Regions from separate parts of the Halomonas sp. IOP_14 genome, predicted to be linked through region 3. Evidence: predicted binding sites of a transcription regulator. Region 3 holds the regulator's gene; each other region holds the start of a gene.
The links. The regulator PhoB, encoded in region 3, activates phosphate uptake and scavenging genes when phosphate is short. The targets are predictions, from matches to a motif close to TGTCATANNNNTGTCANA.
Positions count from the first base shown of each region.

Region 1: the regulator PhoB is predicted to act here: its motif matches at 3,371-3,388, upstream of K7H09_RS17100 (esterase-like activity of phytase family protein).
Region 2: the regulator PhoB is predicted to act here: its motif matches at 2,153-2,170, upstream of K7H09_RS01295 (DUF6482 family protein).

Region 1 covers NZ_JAINWD010000029.1:23,666-29,178, reverse strand. The annotation lists gene K7H09_RS17120 (Mu transposase C-terminal domain-containing protein) at 1-1,157, opposite strand, end outside; gene K7H09_RS17115 (TnsA endonuclease N-terminal domain-containing protein) at 1,150-1,830, opposite strand; partial or broken gene K7H09_RS17110 (ATP-binding protein) at 1,972-2,634, shown strand; gene K7H09_RS17105 (NADPH-dependent FMN reductase) at 2,657-3,235, opposite strand; gene K7H09_RS17100 (esterase-like activity of phytase family protein) at 3,455-4,765, shown strand; gene K7H09_RS17095 (DsbA family oxidoreductase) at 4,843-5,478, opposite strand; gene wrbA (NAD(P)H:quinone oxidoreductase) at 5,494-5,513, opposite strand, start outside.
Region 2 covers NZ_JAINWD010000001.1:266,794-272,306, reverse strand. The annotation lists gene K7H09_RS01305 (cryptochrome/photolyase family protein) at 1-1,356, shown strand, start outside; gene K7H09_RS01300 (thiol-disulfide oxidoreductase DCC family protein) at 1,353-1,751, shown strand; gene K7H09_RS01295 (DUF6482 family protein) at 1,767-2,069, opposite strand; gene K7H09_RS01290 (hypothetical protein) at 2,255-2,548, opposite strand; gene dnaB (replicative DNA helicase) at 2,656-4,044, opposite strand; gene rplI (50S ribosomal protein L9) at 4,321-4,767, opposite strand; gene K7H09_RS01275 (hypothetical protein) at 4,783-5,513, opposite strand, start outside.
Region 3 covers NZ_JAINWD010000007.1:91,239-96,751, reverse strand. The annotation lists gene K7H09_RS07520 (HU family DNA-binding protein) at 1-247, opposite strand, end outside; gene K7H09_RS07515 (NAD(P)/FAD-dependent oxidoreductase) at 356-1,546, opposite strand; gene K7H09_RS07510 (chorismate--pyruvate lyase family protein) at 1,684-2,259, shown strand; gene ubiA (4-hydroxybenzoate octaprenyltransferase) at 2,295-3,185, shown strand; gene phoB (phosphate regulon transcriptional regulator PhoB) at 3,311-4,000, shown strand; gene phoR (phosphate regulon sensor histidine kinase PhoR) at 4,003-5,289, shown strand.

The sequences.
Region 1 (5,513 bases), on a different contig from region 3:
GTCCCAGGCAGGTTATGGATTTCCTTTAGAAGAGAGCCCAGTACCCGCTCAATGTGGCCACCATAACGAGGCTGCTTAACAGGCCGAAACTCAAGGTTGATCCCATAGGCTAGGCATGAGCGCCGAAACGTCTCAGAGCGAAAATCTGGGCCGTTATCGACATGAATCGTGGCGGGTGTGCCCCATACCGGCCACTCAGCCTCCACATTATGCAGTAGCAACCACTCATCTTTAGGAAGCATGGAGTGCGCCACACACATGCCGACAGATGTTTCAGAGGGCGGGTCAAACGACAAGTAATACCCCGTGACCATGCGAGTAAACACGTCCATGGCCAACGTAATCCATGGGCGACCAATCGGCTTGCGATACACGTCATCGACCAAAATAATATCGGCAGGTGTGTGGTCAATCTGCATAACGGCTAACGGATAGTCCGCATTGGGAAATTTTCCGGCAGCCGGCTGGAACTTGTTAATGGCTTTGTCTCTAAAACCATGGCCACGCAACCGGTCACGCTCTGGGATATCACGCAGACGAGCACGAACGGTACCAGGGCTCGGCGGGTCGATGCGCCGTTCATGGCAGCGCCGCATGACTTCCTGTACCGCTTTTTGTGCGGACGGACGCTGCAGCGTCAAATACACCTCTTTGATGACTTCCTGAATCACCGCCTCGGCATGCGCGGGGATACGCAACTTTCCTTTCTTCCACCCTGGCTTTTGAGGAATCAATGCAAGCACCGAGCCCGTCGCTTTATACCGCTTCAACCAACGGTAGATCGTAGCCGTATCAACCCCCGTTTGTTTCGCACGCTCCTCCGCTGCATCCCGCCCCACCGTATGGCGATCCACCAAGGGCTTAATGATGGAAAAGCGATGCTCGGCCTCCCGCCAATCGGCATCCCCAATCTCGGACATATCCTGCTCAGGGGATACGGACCCGCTATTGAGAGGCGCTAGTTCTTTGATGCGAAGCGGGCAACTACGCCCGGACTCAACGGCAATGCCAATGACTGTCTCAAAATCGAGCACCTGGGAAATTCGGTAAACGGTGCCATCTTTCTGAACCTGCTCACCCACCATAATCTGCAAGTGTTGGCGTGTTTGGGCGACGCCGTTATTGGGTTCAGTTGCGCTGCCACGATGGTTATTCATAATCGGGTACCCATACCTCTGATAGAGGACTGAAGGATTGGGCCATATCGCAATCTAACTGCCGAGTCGCCAGTAGATGCCATAAATGCGCAATCCCCTCTGCCCGGTAAATATCGCCCATAAAGTACCGAGAAAGCAGGTAATCCAAGGTCGCCACCCCCATTTCCCTCACCGTGTTGAGGACTGCCTGGCTTTCGACAGAGGGAAACACCATCCGCTTATAGCGCGCTAGGAAGGTAATGTTGTCCAAGGTCTTATCACGAATGCGGCTTTCATCATGAATGCGAAACGCCCAGCCCTCGTTGTTGGCATGCCGCATCGCCGCCTTCCATTTAGGCGACCATTCACGCCAATGTGCTTGCCACTTTTCCCGTGGTTTGACCTCCACCAGGAGAGGTTTTGGGTAATCCCTGTAATGACGGTTACCGAGACGGTAATAAACCAAATAGTCAGGTGTGTAGGTGTAGCGCCTACCGGTCACGGGATGATGAAACGGGATCTCGCACGGCTGGGAAATCACACCAAGGACGCTCACATCAAAGTCAGCCTTGATGAGGAAATCACGTTCGAGCGTCGACTCGAACGCAATAGACTCCTCCCCGCGAAAGGCATAGTAGCCAGACACACTTCGTCGGGTAGGGCCGATTTTACGAACGGATGTAGGCAGTGGCATGGGTAGTCGCACCAAATGTTGAATAAAACAAGGCCTGTCGCATCAATTGCTATTAATTCTGTCGCACTCAATCCTGTACAGACTACCATAATAGCCCGATATTACGCCCTGAGGGTCGCATCAATTGCTGAAAATGACAGCGGCTCAAAACCCAAACCCGGTGAGATTTCGCTGGCCCACCACGGCGTGCTGTTCTTGGATGAGCTGCCGGAGTTTTCCCGCCATGTGCTAGAGGTACTTCGGCAACCGCTGGAAACCGGCGAGATTCATCTCGCCCGCGCCAGTCATGAACGTCGCTACCCTGCTCAATTTCAGTTAGTAGCCGCAATGAATCCCTGCCCCTGCGGCCACTTGGGTGACCCACGCCAGCGCTGTCAGTGTACCGCCAGCCAAATCCAGCGTTATCAAGCACGGCTTTCCGGGCCATTGCTAGACCGTATCGATCTGCAAGTGGAAGTGCCCGCGCTGCCGCCAGAGCAGCTCACCGCACAAACCCAAGGCGAGTCGTCAGAAGCCGTGCGCGAGCGGGTGATGGCCGCCCGAGAACGCCAAATGGCCCGTGGCGCGCTGAATAGCCAGCTAAGCGGCAAAGCCCTGGAAGCCGCCTGCGCGCTTAACGATGAAGAGCGCGCCTGGCTCGCGGGCGTGCTGGAAAAGCTCAAGCTCTCCGCCCGCGCCTATCACCGCGTACTGCGCGTAGCCCTGACCCTTGCCGACCTTCAGGGCGAACCCAAGCCCACCCAGCCACATCTAATTGAGGCCATTGGCTACCGCCAGCTGGATCGGATGCTAAAGGGGGCGTAAGCCCCCGAAAGCCACTGGGCGGTTAGTGCGTGGCGGCCAGTGAGTCCACTAGGCGCTGACACAGCGCATCCAGCTTCTGCCCCGTGGTTTCATCGTGTAACGCGCCACTATCATTGAAAGCGCTGCCCGCTTTCGCCAGCGACAATGGCTGTGGCAGCACGACCAACCCCAGATTGGCTAACAGTTGCTGACCAAGCGGTAGCGCACGGATGCCACCTAGCCCACCAGGGGAAGCCGCCACCAGCGCTGCCCACTTACCGGCAAATAACTTGAGCCCCGGCGTATCCTGATAAGGTCGTGACAGCCAGTCCAGTGTGTTTTTCAGCAGCGGCGTGATAAAGCCGTTGTACTCTGGCGAAGCGATCATCACTGCTTGGTGATCCGCCAGAATCTCACGCAGCTTGAGCACATTCTCCGGCACGCCCCGGGCTTCAATATCTTCATCAAACAGTGGGCAGGGATAATCTTTTAAATCGATAAAGGTTGCTTCCCCGCCAAGCGCCTCAATACGCTTGGCGGCCAGCTTGGCTAGCTGCTTGTTCAGTGACGCTTCTCGGGCACTGCCTGCAAAGACCAGTACCTTTTTGACCGATGATCCCATTGCCATTTCCTCTTTGAATAATGTATTTGAAAGCCACACCATTTATTAATATTTACGCCTGTTGAGCAAGACGTATTTTACGACTCAGGGCCAGACTCGACGTGAAACCCTGCTGCCATTAAAACGTCTGCACTTTGTCATTCAACTATCACTATTACGGATGAAAATTAGCAAAAGCTGCACCTGCCCTAATTTTTCCTCCGAAATGGTGAAATAGTGATGACAAAGCCGTTACTAGCGACTGCTCTACTCGCCTTTGCGTTTACCAGTGCGGCACACGCCCAGCAGAGTTTTCCCGCCACATTGTCCGGCCATGCCCAGCTACCCGGCAGCACCTTTGTGGCAGCTCCTTCCGGTGCCGCTGAGCACTATAACGTCTCAGGCCGTTTTACTGGCCAAGAGGGCCGCGTTGAGCAGTTGTATACGAACATGCAAGCCACCGGCTTAGCGCTACCCTTCCCCAGCCAGCCCCTGCAGGGTTTTTCAGGTATTCGCTCACTTGGCAATGACCGTTTCCTGGTGTTGACCGATAACGGCTTTGGCTCCAAGGCGAACTCCTCCGACGTCATTCTGATGTTTAACATCATAAAGACCGACTGGGACACTGGGCGTGTCATCATCGAGGAAACCGTTCAACTCTCGGATCCAAACCGCAAAGTGCCCTTCCCGATTATGAATGAAGCCACTCCTGGTCGTTTTTTAACCGGGGCTGATTTCGATATTGAATCGATACAGCCGGTGGGCGATAGCTACTGGATTGGCGATGAGTTTGGCCCGTGGATTATCCAGGTGGATAATCAGGGCGAAGTTCTGCAAGTGCTGGCCACCAATCCTGGTGGGACGCTGATGCGCTCCCCCGACAATGCCTTTGCCCTCACCCCGAACCCTGGCGCGCCTCTCGCTGATGATGTGAGAGTGTTTCGCTCCGGTGGTTATGAGGGCATGGCGCTCTCCGAAGACCAAACAACCCTCTACCCCTTACTGGAAAAGCCCATCTGGGATAGCAACGCCAACGCCCCGGAAACGATTGATGGCACCCCCGTATTAAGAATGTTCGAGCTCAACACTAAAACCGGCGAATGGGGCGACACAACCCGCTACTACCCCTTGGAATCAGCGGATCACGCCATCGGCGATTTCAACCTCATTGGCGGAACTCGCGGCTTGATCATCGAGCGTGATAGCCGCCAGGGCGACCCGCGAGAAGAGTGGGCAGACAACCCTGCCGAGTTCAAACGCATCTATCTCGTCGATCTCAACCGCACAAATGAGCAGGGTGTGCTTGAAAAAATCGCCTATATCGACCTGATGAACATCCAGGATCCAGACGGCATCGCCCCCCGTGGCACGATCAACGGCACCTTTAACTTTCCCTTTGTGACCATTGAGAACGTGGATCGTGTCGATGAGAGCACTATCGTGGTCGCCAATGACAACAACTACCCTTTCTCGATTGGCCGCCAGCAAGGCCGCGCCGATGATAATGAGCTAATACTGCTCGATGTAGAGGACTTCCTGAACGCCCAGTAATGTGAGCAAGCGTGGGGCCGGGGCGCTCAATTATGACCCTAGCCTCACGTTAAAACGTCAGCAATCTCTCGACAAATTCAGCCAATATGCTGGCGGACTTCCTGTAACTGGAGACGCAGGCTTTCTATCGGTTGCGCACCATTAATCAGCCATCTGTCTTCAACAATCAATGTCGGCACCGACTGAACTCCCAACTTGGACGCGAGGTGGTGATCCTTTTCCACCGCCTGCTGAGTTGTTTCCGAGAGCACGTCTAGATCATAACGAACCATGTCGAGCCCGATTTCTTCAGCCAGTGATCGCAGCACCTGGCTATCACCGATATTGCGGCTCTCCGTCAGGTGCGCGTACTGAACACGATCAAACATACGCCAGTGCCCTTGTTGACCTGCCTGCATTTCAGCCGCCTTACACGCCAGCGCGCCAGGCATCCCGTGAGGATACTCGAAGGTTTGAGCACGCATACCATCAATGTTGATACGCGGGGTATCCTCTGCGGCAACGCATTTTTCCCAATGACCGAGAATTGTTTCTTTGGCATCACCCATAGAGCCGAAGGCTTCAAGCATGGCTTCTCTACTTGCTTGAAGCGTAAAGCACTGGTGATGCACATCCAGGTTCAACTGCTTGGCAAGCGAGTGCAGCCGGGGAGAGAGAAGGTAACACCAACCGCAAACAACATCGTGCACAAACACCACCTTTAATGGATGCATGTCTCACCTCCCCCTCTAATCGTTGTGTGAACTGA
Region 2 (5,513 bases), on a different contig from region 3:
AACTGCCACTCCCTTATTGAAGAAGCTGAACGCATCGCACAACAGTATGGCTGCGATGAGATACGCGTTGCCCGACCTGGCGAATGGCGGCTTTGGGAGACGATGCAGCAGCGCGAAAACGCAACGATTCCGTGGCGACTTCTTGAGGACGAGCGCTTTTTCACTACACCCGATGACTTTAGCCAATGGGCAAGCGGCCGCAAACAGCTACGCCTTGAGTACTTTTACCGGGAACAGCGCAAGCGCACCGGGTACTTGATGGAGGGCGACGAACCCGTTGGCGGCAAATGGAATTTTGACCACGACAATCGCCAGCCTATCAAAGCCGCACTGGATTTCCCTGAGCTACCTCAACATCGCCAGGATGCGATCACCCAAGAAGCGCTAAACGATGCCAAGCGCCATTTTGGCGACCATATGGGGTCTCTGGATAATTTCAACCTGCCAGTCACTCGTCGACAAGCGCTGGTGGATTTACACCATTTTATAGACCATGGATTGGCTGATTTTGGCCGCTATCAAGATGCAATCAGTGACTCTGCACCTTATTTGTATCACTCGCGCCTCTCAGCTGCGATGAACATCGGCCTGCTGTCGCCCCATGAAGTCTGCGAAGCCGCCGAGCAGCGCTACTATGACGGAGATGTGCCGATCAACGCCGTCGAAGGGTTTATCCGCCAGATACTTGGCTGGCGCGAGTACGTGCGAGGGCTCTACTGGACACAGATGCCTAGCTACAAAAGCGCTAATCAATTAGGTTTTGAGCGCGATCTGCCCGCGTTTTACTGGGACGCGGATACCGATATGCGCTGCCTACAGCGCGCTATTCAGATGACCATCGACAATAGCTACGCCCACCATATTCAACGACTGATGGTGACAGGCAATTTCGCCTTACTATGCGGAGTTAAACCTGAGGCGCTATGCGACTGGTACTTGGCGGTTTATGCCGATGCCAGTGAGTGGGTAGAGTTGCCTAATACGCTGGGGATGGTGCTCCATGCCGACGGCGGCTTAATGGGCTCGAAGCCCTACTGTGCGTCGGGCAAGTATATCGACAAAATGTCCGACCATTGTCAGCACTGCCGTTACTCACCCAAGCAGGTCACGGGGCCAAAAGCCTGCCCTTTCAACAGCCTTTACTGGCACTTTCTCGAAACCAACGCTGAGCGCCTGAGTAAGAACCCTCGTATGAAGCTGATTTACGGCTCCCTCAACCGCATGGCCGATGAGAAGCGCGAGGCTATCCGCCAAAAGGCTGAGCACTTTTTGGATCAATTGGAAACATCGCCTGACTACGGGCAGCCCTACCACACAGCAGGTTATTCGGCCAATACCAACCAGGAGTCACCATGAGCCGCTACACGCCACTACATGCTGCACCGCCAGTTATGCTATTTCACGATGGTCACTGCCCCTTTTGCCAACAGGAAGTCGCGTGGCTGGAAAAGCATCGCCATCGGGAACACATCGCGCTGGTAGATATCCAGGCCCGTGATTTTAACGCTCAGGCGTATGGGCAAGAATTTAACGCCATGATGGGCCAGTTGCACCTGCGTGATAGTCAAGGGAGATGGTACATCGGCATGGATGCCAGCCGTGCCCTCTATGCAGTGTTGGGCTATCGGCGGCTGGTGAGGTTTTCGTGCTTACCGGGAGTACACGGCATAATGAATGCCGGTTACCGATTTTTTGCCCGTCGCCGAATTCGGCTTGGGCAGTGGTGGGAAAAGCGTCAGGCTAAACGTTGATGGGTGAGAGCAGCGTTAAAAAACAAGCGGCATACGCGATGTGAGCGGCTCACTATAGTGCGCGTCGCGGCCTATCACTTCATCGTGGGGCACATGCTGTACTAGGTAAGCGCGATGAATCCCGGCGCGCTTGAGATCCATATAGGCATCATCCAGCGAGCGAAACAGCATCGGCTTGGTACGCTGCGTCAGCATATGGCGCTCGCCTTCAACGTCTTCCAGCTCAATCTGATAAAAACGGCTGCCCGAATGGGTAATCACGCGAATTTCAAAATTGTCGTGATTGGCGACAAATTGCTTAAGATCCTTAAGTTCCATGGTTCCCTCCTATTATTTGGCTATTTCATACGTTATGTCATCAGGGCACAGCATGACTGCGCCCCATGACACTTCTATTGCCCTGTCATTGCAATGTAATGACAATAAGCAATAACTAGACATTAATAGCTAGGAGGTCAATATCGCAAGAGAGTTCCTGACCGGCAGGTCAAGATATCAATCGATCATTGATATTCAGAGGGGTCGATCGCTTTGCCAAGCGAATTGCGGTCAATCCAGTTGCCGCCTTTAGTCTCTTTGTAGCGGAACACGACCTTATCTCCCACCGTCACAGGCAGCTCACCATCTTCAGTCTGGTAACTATACTTCTCGCCTGCGACCACTAAATGGTAGCGATAAAGATCCGGCATACCTAGCCACTCTTTAAAAGGGCCTTCGCGCTCTATCGCCTCTAGCTCACCGCGACCTTCTAACTTAGGAAGACGCTGCCGGTTACCGCGCCGAAATCCACCTGCCATTTGCTGCTCCCGTTTTTACATATCGTGGGTGAGGCATTATACGAACTCGCCCCCCATCCTCAAGCTACTTATCACTAGCCTGTCATCACAAACCAGTCATCATTAACTTAGTCGCCGAACGCTTGGCCGTAACTATCCGGGGCCAAATCCTCAAAGCGGGTATATTTGCCGATAAAGGCCATATGCACCGTGCCAATAGGACCATTACGCTGCTTACCGATAATTAACTCAGCAATCCCCTGATTGTCGGGATTATCTGGATTATAGACCTCATCGCGATAAACGAAGGCAATGACGTCGGCATCCTGCTCGATCGCACCAGATTCCCTCAGATCCGACATAACCGGGCGTTTGTTGGGGCGCTGCTCCAAGGAGCGGTTCAACTGAGAAAGAGCTACCACAGGGCAGTTAAACTCTTTCGCCAACCCCTTCAAGGAGCGCGAAATCTCGGAAATCTCACCGGTGCGGTTTTCGCTAAAGCCAGGGATCTGCATCAACTGAAGATAATCGATCATGACCAGTGCGATATTGCCATGTTCACGCACCACACGGCGCAACCTTGAGCGCATTTCGTTAGGCGACAAGGCCGCGGTGTCGTCGATAAACAGCTGTTTATCTTTGAGCAGATTAACCGCTGAGGTTAAACGCGGCCAATCCTCGTCCTCCAGTTGCCCGGTACGCACACGGGTTTGATCGATTCGGCCCAGGGAAGACAGCATCCTCAGCATGAGCGACTCTGCGGGCATCTCCATGGAGAACACCATGACTGGCTTGTCGCTGGAAATCACCGCATGTTCAACCAGGTTCATAGCGAAGGTCGTTTTACCCATCGAGGGTCGACCGGCGATGACCACCATATCGGATGGCTGCAACCCGGTGGTCATTTCATCCAGATCACGAAAACCAGTGGAAAGCCCGGTCATTTCACCTTTCAGATTAAACAGCTCATCAATACGATCCACCGCCTTGGTCAATAGATCGCTCATGCCAATGGGGCCGCCCGTTTTGGGGCGCTCCTCGGCAATCTGGAACACTAACCGCTCGGCTTCGTTAAGCAATTCATCAGCCGGGCGCCCCTGGGGAGTAAAGGCACTATCGGCAATTTGATTAGCCGCACGGATCAGCTTGCGCAGCGTTGCCCGCTCACGCACGATATCAGCATAGGCGCGAATATTACTGGCAGAGGGCGTGTTACGAGCAAGCTCTGCCAAAAACGCCAGGCCGCCTACGGTATCCAAGTGATCACGCGCTTCCAGCGCTTCAGAAAGCGTCACCACATCCAGCGGCTGACCGGCTTCAGCCAGATGAATCATCACGTTGAACACCAAACGGTGCTCATAGCGGTAGAAGTCATCAGCGACCAACCGCTCTGAAACGTTATCCCAGGCCTGGTTGTCTAGCATGAGCCCGCCTAGTACCGACTGCTCCGCCTCTAATGAATGCGGCGGCAGTTTTAGCGCTGCCGTTTCTGTATCAGCAGAAGGCTGGTCCTGCATAGCGAGCTCCTTTAAACACTACTGCGTAGCCGGTGAAGATGCTTATCTTAGCCGCATGCGGTGCGACTACCAACATGATCAAGGCGTTGTCTTAAAATACCCAGCGGGGGATGGGCTGGATAGTTTTGGCAACGCCCAAAAAATAGCGAATATCCAGAACTAGCGGATACCCGGAAAAACAAAAGGCGCGGGAGAAACCCCGCGCCTTTTGAGGCAGCTGTATTAGCTGCCGTTAGTAACGACTTTACGTCGTTACTAACTTAACTACTCGCTCAATTACTCTGCAACTACCACTACGCGTACAACGGCATCCACTTCAGCGTGCAAGTGAAGAGTGATGTCGTATTCGCCAGTTTGACGAATTGGGCCATTTGGCATGCGGACTTCGCTTTTGGCAATATCGATGCCAGCAGAGGAAATCGCGTCGGCCAGGTCACGCGGACCAATAGAACCAAACAGCTTGCCTTCATCGCCTGCTTTGGAAACCAAAGACAGTTCGATGTCGTTTAGCTGCTCAGCGCGCGCTTCGGCTTCTGCCTTACGCTCAGCGGCTTGCGCTTCGAGCTCAGCACGCTGTGCTTCAAACGCTTCGATGTTGTCTTTGGTGGCCGGTACGGCTAAGCCGTAAGGCACCAAGTAGTTACGACCATAACCAGGCTTCACGGTGACCTTGTCACCCAGGCCGCCCAGCTTACCAATGTTGTCGAGCAGAATGACTTCCATCTCGTAAACCTCTTGTCAGTTGCTGCGGGCAAGGCGTGCGCGAACGTTCGCGAATGTATCAATCAGCCCCAACAGCAGCACAATGAGAATCGTGGGCCAGGTCGTGATCAGTAGCACATAAAATGCTACCAGCCACAGCCCGTTCATCCCCTTTATTCCAATAAACCCGTGCACTAACGCAACGCCAGCTACCAACAGCGGAATCCAACCAAGCATCGCCAGCGCATGAGCGCCTAGCAGCATACCTATCACCCCAATGACGACCAGCACGGCTAGCTCTTTAGGGGTCAAGCGCAGTGCGTGAAACTCTTCGCGAAAGCCACCTGGGTTGTACAACCCAGCTTGCCAACTCCGCGCAAGTGCCAAGCACACTATGGCTGCCAACAGCACCACAAGCCCGGTTACTCCACCCACCACCAGTGCGGCAATGGTTTGAGTATCGTAGCCTTGATTGGCAAATTCCGTGAGCATGCGATCCACTTCTTCTGAACCTTCTCGCAACTGCTCAAGCATTAGCTCAGTGCCACCTGGCGGACTGAAGATGCCGAGTTGAACCATGACGGCGGCGACCAACGTCCCCACAATCAAGGTTTCCCCCCAACGCATCCTCTCGCGCAGGATAACGGCCATCAGCGTAACCAGCAGTAAGCTGGCAAGCGGAATCACATCACCCTGAGCCCACCACCAACCGGCTGGTAGTGCTGCGGCGATGATGACCGGTAGCGCAGGGGCAAAACCTCTGCGCA
Region 3 (5,513 bases):
TGCCTGGCTTAAAGGCAACGTTTTTGCTGGCCGGAATCTGCAGCGGGGCACCGGTTTGCGGATTTTTGCCGGTACGTGCTGCGCGCTCACGTACCGTGAAGGTACCAAAACCAATCAAAGCGACATCTTCGCCCTTAGCAACGCTGTTGGTGATCTCATCCAGAATAACGTTCAGCACTTGGCCAGCTTTATCTTTGGATAGGTCGGCACTTTCAGCGATGGCTGCAGCGAGTTCAGGTTTGCGCATAAGGAATCTCCCCTTTTTAAAAGAAATCAAACATCAAACAAATGCATGTTGTTGGGTGCGTAGCCGATTAGGTTAGCTTCTCTAGCCTAGTCGTGAACGCGACGAAAATCAGCCTAGCAGTGCAGGTGCTGCTCTGGAAAGCTCCACTTTCCTTCTCACGCAGCCGCCTGTCAACGCAAAACCAATCAAACGACCGTCTTTATTTTCAGCCAAGGCACTGATATCACCGCCTTCGCCTTCAATTCGCCAGTGCTCAGGCGTGTTCGTTGGCGGGTAGGCCACCACTGGTAGCAGCGGCGTTTTAACCACTACCGGCCAAGCACCGAAGCTAACCGGCGTGGGCGCGCCTGAAAGGGTTGCCGCCAGCGCCTTAACGCTGGCTTGTAGTGGCTGCACGTACATGGCATTAACACCGTCTACGCAGGCTGCATCGCCTAGGGCGTGGATATTGGGGTGCGATGTACGCAACTGGCGGTCAACGACTATACCGCCAGGTGATACGTTTAAACCAGCCGATTCGGCAAGTGCTGTGCGAGGTACAAGGCCGGTTGCCATCAACACGAGATCAGCGCTGACAGCGTCGCCGTTATCCAGACGTAATACGATATCTTCGCCGCTTTCGGCCGCTATCGAATCAATCGAACGTGCAAGGTGAAGATGGATACCTGCTTCGCTAAAGGCATCGCCTAGGGCGTTCCCTAAGGGCGGTGGCAGCAAGCGAGGAAGTAGGGTTCCTTCTGGGGCAATGAGGCTGACACGATGGCCGCCAGCGTGGAGGTCGTTGGCAAATTCACAGCCGACCAGCCCCGCGCCAACAATCGCCACCCGTGCAGGGCCCTGGCCTAGCGCCGTGTGAAAGCGGCGGTAGTCATCCAGGTCGTTAATGGTAAAGCAGCGTGGGGCTACGCTGGGTTCAATGCTGAAGGGCACCCGTGGTGCAGCGCCAGTGGCCAGTACCAGTGTGTCGTAGCCGAGCACCATGCCGCCTTCGAGCAGAATTGTTTGGTTATCCACATCCAGTGCGGTTACCTGGGTGTGGATAACCATTTGGGCATTTAGCTCTTCGCCCAGGTCAGTAGCGCTGCGCTGGGCTAATTGTTCGGGCACCAGGCCCTTGGCGAAGCCGGTGGAGAGCAACGGCTTGCTGTAATCATCGCCGCTGTCGGCGCTCACCAGCGTGATTGAGCGTTGGTCGCCCAATCGGCGCAACGCCCGGGCAAGGCCAACCCCTGCCATTCCAGTGCCAATAATCACCAGCGCAGAGTGCGAAGAGGTTTTCTGTGTTTGGGTGGCGGGCATGCAGACACCAAAAAAGTTGCTAAATAAGGTTGCGAAAAAAGAAGCGCTAAACCGAGTCGTTAAAAAAGTCGCTGAAACAAAAGCCTTTCAGTGCTCATGTTACACTAGCCAACCCGTTAATTGCCCTGGAGAACTCGGTGACGGCTGCTGCTTTTCGGCAAACTCCTCTATTTTCCCGCTGGCGCCCGATTGATGCGGCGCGCCCGGCGATGAGTGCTTCCTGGTGGCAGTGGGTTGCCTCCACCGACTCGTTAACCGCCCACTTAATGGTCGCAGGTGGCGAGAAGCCGTTTCGAGTACGACTGTTGCGCCAGGGGGTTGGTTGGCCGCGCCAGGATGAGGCTCAGGCGCTGGGCATTGGTGCCAAGCGTTACGCCTGGCTGCGGGAAGTGGCGCTGTGCTTAGATGGAACGCCATGGGTGGTGGCGCGCTCGGTCGCCCCGCTCTCACAGGTAAAGGGCCAACGGCTAGAGTGCCTGGGCGAGCGCTCGCTAGGTAGTTGGCTATTTCGCCAGCCGGGTTTAGTGCGTGGGCCATTGGAAGTAACGACGCATTCCCCCCAGTTTGCTAGCGTCAACGGCATACAGGAAGGCTGTGCCTGGGGAAGGCGCTCTGTTTTTTATCACGGCTGTAAGCACGGCAGTCTGTCGTTATTAGTGCAAGAGTATTTTTTGACGGCGATGGCGGATGATCTTGGCCTGCCTTCGCGCTAGGCTAGCGCCTGCATCTTATTCTTCGTGAGGTAAGCATGGATCGTTCACTGTTGCGGCCGAAGGGATGGGCTCGCGTGGCAGATTTTTTACAGCTGATGCGCTTGAATCGGCCGATAGGCACATGGCTTTTGATGTGGCCGACGCTGTGGGCATTATGGGTGGCTGCGGAAGGTGTACCAGGGCGAAATGTGCTGCTGATTTTTGTGGCCGGCGTTTATGTGATGCGCGCTGCGGGCTGCGTGGTCAATGACTATGCGGATCGCCACTTCGATGGGCATGTGAAACGCACAAAACAACGTCCGCTAGCGACGGGCCGTATCAGCGAAACCGAAGCTCAACTGCTGTTTATCGCCCTGGTGGCCGCTGCGTTTATTCTGGTATTACTGACCAACTGGTTTACGGTGCTGCTCTCGCTGGGCGGGGTGCTGCTGGCGATTATTTATCCGTTTATGAAGCGCTATACCCACTTTCCTCAGGTGGTGCTGGGCGCGGCTTTTTCCTGGGCAATTCCGATGGCTTTTGGCGCCGTGCTCGGCCACGTGCCGCTGGAAGCATGGCTGCTATTCTGCGCTAATGTGTGCTGGACAGTGGCCTACGATACCCAGTACGCCATGGTCGATCGCGACGACGATTTAAAAATTGGCATTAAATCGACGGCCGTGCTGTTTGGAAATGCGGATCGTTTGATTATCGGCTTACTCCAGCTAGCCACCCTGGGGTTGCTGGCTTGGGTAGGCTGGTGGGTTGGTTTAGGTGGTTTCTTCTGGTTAGGGCTAGCGGCAATGGCAGCGACTTTTCTGCATCAGCAGCGCTTAATTCGCGACCAGGAGCGGGATGCCTGCTTCCAGGCGTTTCTCAATAATCACTGGTCGGGACTGCTGATTTTTGCCGGTATCGCGCTAAGTTGGTGGCCTGCGGCTGGCTGATCGAGGCGATTGTCATGTAATTGTCATCAAGTCATGGTGTTATCGTCACTGACATGTCATTGATCTGTTTATCTTTGAACTGTTTTTCTTTGAACTAGTTTCTTTGAACACCGTGAGGCTCTGGTATGACCGCCAAGACCGTTCTGATTGTCGATGATGAGGCGTCGATTCGCGAGATGATCGCGGTAGCGCTGGAAATGGCTGACTATCGCGTGCTCGAAGCGGATAACGCCCAGGATGCCCATGCCATGGTGGTCGACCACCAACCCGATTTACTGCTGCTGGACTGGATGATGCCCGGCACTAGCGGTATTGAGCTGGCGAGACGCCTAAAGCGTGAAGAAACCACCGCTGAAATCCCGATTATTATGCTCACCGCGAAAGGCGAAGAGGATAATAAAATTCAAGGGCTTGAAGCCGGTGCCGATGACTATATCACCAAGCCTTTTTCACCCCGGGAATTGGTGGCACGGCTAAAAGCGGTGCTGCGCCGTGCGACGCCACGTGGCGTTGAAGACCCGATTGAGATTAACGGCCTGCTGCTTGATCCGGTGAGCCACCGGGTAAGTGCCCACGGCAAAGCGCTGGAAATGGGCCCCACCGAGTACCGTTTGCTGCAGTTTTTTATGACTCACCAAGAGCGCGCTTACACACGTAGCCAGCTGCTTGACCAAGTGTGGGGCGGCAATGTTTACGTTGAAGAGCGCACGGTCGATGTGCATATCCGCCGCTTGCGTAAAGCGCTGGGCGACGTGCATCAAAACCTGATCCAAACGGTTCGGGGTACCGGTTACCGTTTCTCTGCACGGGTGTAAATGTGCGTTTATGGAGTCGTGAGCTGTGGCGAATAGCGTGGCTGGCCACGCTGGGCACTTGCTTGGGCTGGCTGTTGGGCTCGGCTGGGCTGGGGCTTGCAGCAGGGCTTGCGGGATGCTTGTTTTACCACTTACGACAGTTACGCGAACTCTATTTGTGGCTCACCCTCCACCCTAACGATGAACCGCCTGCCGCTCGCGGGATGTGGGGCGAGCTATTCGATCGTTTATACCGCTATCAAAAAAGTCAGCGCATCACCCAAAGCCGTCTGCGGGCTACTTTGGCACGTATTCAAGAGTCGTCTGAAGCAATGCGTGATAGCGTGGTCATGCTTGATCGCCACGGTGATTTGGAGTGGTGGAACAGCGCCGCCACCGCCATGCTGGGGCTACAAACCGCCCATGATCGTGGTCAACACATTACCAACCTGCTGCGCGACCCGGGCTTTATCAGCTATTTTAATTCGCGTAACTACAGTGAGCCGTTAACGCTCACCTCACCGATTGATGAACGGCGAATCCTGCAGTATCAAATTACCCTCTACGGTGACGACGAACGCTTAGTGATGGCTCGCGATATCACCCGCTTGCATCGTCTTGAGCAGATGCGGCGCGACTTTGTCGCCAACGTTTCCCATGAGTTACGTACGCCGCTGACCGTTCTCTCCGGCTATTTGGAAACCTACAGTGATATCTCCGACCAGCTTCCGCCGCGCTTGGGACGTAGTATTCAGCAAATGCAGGAACAGACCCAGCGGATGCAGAATCTGGTCAACGATTTATTGCTGCTCTCGCGTTTGGAAATTGACCAGGGCGGCCAAGATCATCATCCACTGTCACTCGAGCCTTTACTGCAAAGCGTTTGTGATGATGCGCTGGCCCTATCGCATCAACGTCATACCATCACCGTCGCCCTTGAGAGCGATGCCCGACTGTTAGGCAGTGAACAGGAGATTCGCAGCGCCGTCTCTAACCTTGCCTTTAATGCGGTTCGCTACACGCCTGCTGGCAGCCAAATCACCCTGCGCTGGAAAGCTAGTGCTACTGGTGGCGGCTATATCGATGTGGAAGATAACGGTGAAGGGATTGATCCCGTTCATATTCCCCGACTAACAGAACGCTTTTACCGTGTTGATAAGGGGCGCAGCACTGCGACTGGCGGCACAGGTTTAGGCTTGGCGATCGTTAAGCACGTGCTGTTGCGCCACGATGCGCAACTACAAATTGAGTCCCTTCCCGGCAAGGGTGCGTTGTTTCGCTGCGCCTTCCCCCCCTCGCGTCTTGTTTAATTTAGCAAGTCATCCCATCGCATAATATTTGTAGCAATGTGCAATATTGGCATGCAAGGTTGGTAAAGCTTTACCCATGTGCCATTTTTACACAGCTTAAAGCGTTGTGTCGTGACTCAGTCGATGCCTTTTTGGCATAACTTATTTTTAATTAAGAGACTGATTTTGTTGTTTTTATTTATATGCTTAAGTTTTTTGGCATGCCTTCTGCAGAGTACAGATTG